Regions from separate parts of the Paenibacillus sp. plas6 genome, predicted to be linked through region 2. Evidence: riboswitches for the same ligand, from Rfam matches in the RefSeq annotation. Region 2 holds a riboswitch; the other holds the start of a gene.
The links. A riboswitch is a leader RNA that binds a small molecule or an ion and turns the genes downstream of it on or off. The one in region 2 is predicted to bind ZMP and ZTP.
Positions count from the first base shown of each region.

Region 1 (3,177 bases), 2.2 Mb from region 2:
GTTCGCATGTTCAGCGCCGAATAGTTCCTTAGCACGCTCACGAGCAATATCCTCAACGATATCGACATGCTCACAGCCGCCGTAGTAACGTTTGCTTGGATAACCCTCAGCATACTTATTTGTTAATACAGAACCCATCGCCTCCAAAACTGCAGGACTTACAATGTTTTCTGATGCGATCAATTCAATATTGTCGCGTTGGCGTTGTAATTCTAAACCTAAAGCTTTTAGTACCTCTGGATCTTGCTTGCGTAAATGCTCCATTTATAAATCCTCCTCAAAAATCTTAAGTTATTTATTCATATACTGCCCGTTCGCCACCAATTAGCTTTGGACGGGTAAATGCTAACGTAACATGTGCTTCGCCAATGGACTTTAAAGATGCACGGAATGGTACAACGACTTGCTTCAAATGCATACCGATAAACGTATCGCCAATATCAATACCAGCATCAGCAGCAATACTCTCAACTAATACAGGGTCTCTTAGCTGAGTATACGCATAAGCAGCCATCGACCCTCCCGCTTTAGGGATCGGCTTAGCACTTACAATTGTTAAGTTCAACGTTTCTGCTAGGTCACGTTCAATAACAATCGCGCGATTCAAGTGCTCACAGCATTGAAACAATGGAATAAACGGGTATTTTGCCCTTGCGCTTACTAGTCCAGCATAAATTGCCTCAGCAATTTCACTTGCCCCTGCCTTGCCAATATGCTGTCCTGCCACTTCACTAGTGCTTGCTCCAACGATAAGCAGCTTAGGCTTTTTCCATTGGCATCTTTCCATAAGTTCACTAACGACTTGATCGACTTGTTCGGTAATCGTAGTCAATGAAGCACTCATCGCGATTACTCTCCTTTAATATAGCGTTTCTCAATCTCCATTACTTTGTTAATGCGATTGACATGACGCTCACCATTAGAAAATGGTGTTTCCAACCAAATTTTCACAATATCAAGTGCAAGACCAGGTCCAATTACTCGTTCCCCAAGGGCTAGTACATTGGTGTCATTGTGATCACGTGTGGCACGCGCTGAAAAGGTATCTGAAACAAGCGCACAGCGAATTCCTGCTCGTTTGTTTGCCGCGATAGACATCCCAATACCTGTACCACAAATTAAAATCCCGCGATCTGCCTTGCCTTCTGCTACAAGATCGCAAACAGGCATTGCATAATCTGGATAATCCACTGAACTATCGCAATCGCAGCCGAAGTCAACCACTTCATGTCCTAGAGATTGCAAAAAAGGTAAAATTTCATTTTTTAGACGAAAGCCGCCATGATCAGCACTTATCGCTATTTTCAAAGTAAACACCCCTTCAATCAAAAAAATCATCATTCCGAATGTAAACACAAGCCACATTCAAAACGTAAACAAGTTGTTGTTTATTATTAGTATAACGCTTTTTTGAATATATCCGCAAAAAACGACAAAAAGAGCATGACATGCTTTTATAGCACGCTGCTCTTTGCCCAGGCGACCGGCCGTATGCTTCGATGCTCCATCGTGGTTATCCCACTCTCGTCGCCAGTTACATCGAAGTCCTTGCATTTATGTTAATCATATACTACTTATCAATAAATATCAATCATTATCCTTAATAAATATACGTTTGTCTAATGAATTAATCTTGTGCTTTATTGCGTAAGGCAATTAACTTATCTACTAGCTTAAATATACTTTCCTCTAGTTCATCGGCACAAGCATCGTAAACTTCTTGTGATCCGCCGAATGGATCAGCAATATCAAAGCTAGGGATTGAATTTTCAAGCTCCTGTATACGTTTACGCTTTTCTTCATCAATTGGCTGACCAAGCGCTTTTTGCATTTGCAGCTCTGAATATAACGTTTCCAGCTCATTTAATTTAGCTTGTAAAGCAACATCCATATAAGCAAATTCCTTTAATGTATAGAGCTTATCCATCACTTCTGGATGACGTCGCAGCACTTCACGCTTATGACCAGTGGTCATCGTCAATATAATATCCGCCCATTGCAATGCCTCTTCTTTCATCGCCACTGAGCTACCTTGATGTTGGATGCCACGTCTACTTAAAGCGTGCTGCGAATTAGCTGATACGGGAAGACCGTCTATAGTTGAGATACCAGCTGAACGCACTGCTAAAATTAACCCTTTCTCATGAGCAAGCCCCTTGAGAAACGCTTCAGCCATCGGAGATCGACAGGTATTTCCTGTGCATAGGAACAAAATTCGCTTCATCCTCATCAACTCCTTTATGATTTTCATTATACAACAAAACAGATGCCGAATACGATGAGAATTATACCTCCTAGCATTTCCCCATAATCGCCCAATGTATGCCCAACACGCTTACCAAGCGTTAAGCCAAGCATGGACATGAACGCACCACAAGAGCCAAATATTAGCACTGTAATATAAAGCGGCAAGTGAAACATTCCAAGTGTTATGCCAACCGAAAATGAGTCTACACTGACGCTAAAAGCAAGCAATAGTAATCCCCAAAAACTATGGTGACTAAAAACGCTAGTTTCCTCTTTTTTGAATGAGTTAACGATCATATTTGTGCCCAGTACAATTAGCAATAGTCCAGCTCCAAGTACAGCCCATTCACCAAGAACTGCGCTCATCATTTTCCCCATAAGCATACCGCCAACTGGCATAATCATATGAAACAGCCCAATAATTATGCCCATTCGCAAAATATGCAAATAACGAATCCCTCGCAGCCCGATTCCTATACCAAGTGAAAATGCATCAAAACTTAGTGCAATTGCAATCATCGCAATCGTCGTAAGCTGCCCCAGCCAAATGTTCATTTCCATCGCACAGTCCCCTTGTCTAATATCCTTGTACAAGCATATGCGGACAAACGAGGAATGTTTACTACTATTTCTATTTTCTAATTAATTCTTAAACTTCGATAACGCTATGACCTGCAGCTTTGAGCAAACGATTCATCAACGCTGCCCCTAGCCCTTTCGTTTCACTTGCTTCTGACCAAATATATTGAATATGATGCTCATCAAACTGACGCAAAGCATCATATAATCGTGCCGCAGCTTCAGCAAGCTGATTTGCATTTCCTAGACTAATTACAAGGTCCGCATTCTGATATAAATGAGCATGCTGTTCAAAGCAAAGTACTCCGCGACGAGCGTTAGCTGCATCGGCAAGCTGAGCTTGAATATAAC
Region 1 covers NZ_CM170151.1:1,955,510-1,958,686, forward strand. The annotation lists gene AC2TDL_RS08725 (serine hydroxymethyltransferase) at 1-264, opposite strand, end outside; gene AC2TDL_RS08730 (TIGR01440 family protein) at 296-844, opposite strand; gene rpiB (ribose 5-phosphate isomerase B) at 850-1,308, opposite strand; ZMP/ZTP riboswitch at 1,467-1,548, opposite strand; gene AC2TDL_RS08740 (low molecular weight protein arginine phosphatase) at 1,628-2,224, opposite strand; gene AC2TDL_RS08745 (manganese efflux pump MntP) at 2,251-2,808, opposite strand; gene AC2TDL_RS08750 (L-threonylcarbamoyladenylate synthase) at 2,897-3,177, opposite strand, start outside.
Region 1: it holds a riboswitch for ZMP and ZTP, as region 2 does, so the genes downstream of both, rpiB (ribose 5-phosphate isomerase B) here and AC2TDL_RS18860 (DJ-1/PfpI family protein) in region 2, are expected to answer to the same signal.

Region 2 (3,177 bases):
AATCGGAATTGGCGATGAAGCAGGTATGGAAACGTTGAAGCTGCTCTCGCCAAAACGGATTCCGTTGAAGCTGCAGGGCTTAAAGTTTAGAGAGTTTTTTGCATGGCTAAGTCAAAGCGTTTCAAGAACCTCCCAATCTACACCAGGTGAGAAGGTTCCGCTAGATTTAGAAGGGTTAAAAGATTGGACAGAACTGTAATAGGAGATCCTTACTGGATTACCTGGAGAGGGATTGTTAATTATGTGGAAAAGTGTTCACTATGCGGAACGTGGCAGAAGCCACGTTTCGACAGGCACACCCTGTCAAGATAAAACGTTAGCTATCCGTAAAAATGGAGTTGACGTTATCGCGCTTGCCGATGGAGCGGGTTCGGCTCTATGGTCACATTTTGGTGCTGAAACGGTCATTAATACTGCAGCAGACTATTTATGCGAGCAGTTCTCAGCAATTGCGAGCAATCCAGACGGCAGACAGGTTAAACTAGATATATTAGAGCGACTACTAAGCGCATTGCATGCAAAAAAAGATGAGCTGCAATGTGAACTCAAAGATCTTGCTTCGACTTTGCTGCTAGTCGCTGTATATGAAGATACCTTTGTTATGATGCATATTGGTGACGGGGTAATAGGATATATTAAGGATGATATATTAAAAGTAGCTTCATCGCCTGAAAATGGAGAATTTGCGAATCAAACAACTTTTATCACATCTAGCAATGCCGCATTAGCGATGAAGCTCTTTAAAGGGAAGATCGAACGGATTGCAGGCTTTGTTCTTATGTCCGACGGTACGGCGGAAAGCTTATATCATAAGCAAAGTAATCAGCTTATTCCTGCATTACTTAAAATTATTCACCGCAATAGTATTATATCGCGTGAACGGATGTATGCCTTAATTGAGGATAGCTTTCACAATGTTATCGTTCCAAATACAATCGATGATTGCAGTATAGCGATAATGTCTCGACCAATTGGAGCCTTAATTGAGTATGAGTATATGTCACATCATCAAAAATGTGAGTTTTTGCAAATAAGTCCAATCAGCAGATCATCGCAAAAACGAGTAAAGCGTTATGATCGGATCCTAACTGAGCTAAGACAGCCTAAGACGGAATTAGAGATTAGTGAAGTTTTGCGATTAAAGCCGCAATATACTAATCGACATTTGCAGCGTTTGCTGGATGCTGGGCTGATTATGGAGCAGGATGGAAAGTATCGCGCGCTGAATTTGAAGCTATAAGGCTGAGGATAGCAGGCTTATCTTGTCGTTATTAACCCCGCTGCTTTCTGAACTAAAGGTAAGCAGCGAGGGTTAAGGTGATTCACTCCGTTGAGTATTGATTTCCTGATTTTTCAGAATATAATAAAAATAAATATCTGGTATGTGCAACTGGCGTAAACGTGGATAACCACGAGGGAGCACATATTTATATCGCCGTACGCCTGGGCAAAGTATTTGATCGATGATCAAATACTTTTTTTATTTCAATTATTTTGTAAGGTTGAAAGGTCAGGTGATTAAAAATGAAAATGGCTTTTATTTTTTTTTTGACGGGATGACAATGTTAGATTTTGTTGGTTTTTACGAAGCAGTAACCTGGATGAGAGTGCTAAAAGCGAAAGAAAATATGTCTTGGGATTTTTGTTCAAATAAAGAACAGATTTCCGATGATCGAGGCTTAACTGTAAAAATCAATCAAGTTTCCCCAGATCTGTCTGCTTATGATCTAATGTTTATTCCCGGGGGAATGGCAACTAGACAACTTAGATATGATAAAGAGTTTATTGCGTGGATTCAAACTGCACGTAATGTAGAATATAAAGTTTCTGTTTGCTCAGGAGCTTTAATTTTGGGAGCAGCAGGAATGTTAGAGGGGAAACGAGCAACTACAAATCCTTCCGTATATGATTTATTGCGACCTTATTGTGCAGAAGTGGTTGAGCAGCGCTATGTAAGAGATGGTAATACGTTTACAGGCGGAGGAGTTTCTGCTTCTATCGATTTGGGGCTATATTTTGTTGAATCACTTACGAATGAAGAAGTGTTGGAACAAGTAATATTAAAAATGGACTATCCATATTATCCAGCGAAAGGATCAAAAAATAGTGAGCTGATCTGAGACATAGGTTAAACAGGCAAACTTAAATAGTCAAACGAAAAAACGTAAAAGGATAGAGTTCACATAAATTTGTTGGCTCTATCCATTTCTGTTTAAAGTTTGGACAACTCGATGTACGTTATTGCTTTAATAATTTAGCAGAGCAAAAACCCAGAGGAAACCAAAGGGCGTAATTAAGAATAAATATAGTTGCATTAACTTCCAAAACTTCCAAGGAAATAAAAATAGACAAACCTAAAAGCAAGAAGCCAGATAATAGAATAATTAAATTAGAATGAAACAGCCTTAAAAAAATATTATTTGGTTAAAAGGTAAAATGTTAGAATTAATTTTACCACAATAAAACGTTAAAGCAAACGGAACGAAAATACAATACATCGCTCTATTAATAAAATAGATTACCAAATATTTGCTAGATTTGCCTAAAAATTATACACTAGATTAGTAATTTTATGTCGAAAGAGGGTTAATGATGGCGGCATTTGCCAATATTTTAATGGTTGATGATGAGTATGAAATCATAAAGTTAATGGAGATTTACTTAAAAAATGAGAACTATCAGTTGTTTAAAGCAAGCAATGGGGTCGAAGCGTTAGAAATTCTTGAAAAGCATCCGATTGATTTAATTATTTTAGATGTAATGATGCCGCAGATGGACGGAATTGAAGCCTGCATACGAATAAGGGAGAAACATCATATTCCAATTATTATGTTGTCAGCTAAGGGACAGGACATGGACAAAATTAGCGGTCTAAGTGTTGGTGCAGATGATTATGTAACGAAGCCATTTAGTCCTTTAGAGCTAGTCGCAAGAGTAAAATCTCAATTGCGGAGAGCAAATCAATTTCAAAAACCAGTAAAGAAGCATGAGCACGAGATTCGGATTGATCAATTGTGTATTAATACCGCTTCGCATATTGTTACAGTGGAAGATAAGGAAATCAAACTAACCCCAAGAGAGTTTGCCATTTTACACCTGCTTGCAACTCATGTTGGTCATGTGTTAAGCATGGAGCAAATCTATGAGCATGTATGGCAAGAGCGTTATCTTGATTCA
Region 2 covers NZ_CM170151.1:4,255,993-4,259,169, forward strand. The annotation lists gene AC2TDL_RS18850 (vWA domain-containing protein) at 1-199, shown strand, start outside; gene AC2TDL_RS18855 (PP2C family serine/threonine-protein phosphatase) at 242-1,240, shown strand; ZMP/ZTP riboswitch at 1,377-1,456, shown strand; gene AC2TDL_RS18860 (DJ-1/PfpI family protein) at 1,515-2,120, shown strand; gene AC2TDL_RS18865 (response regulator transcription factor) at 2,593-3,177, shown strand, end outside.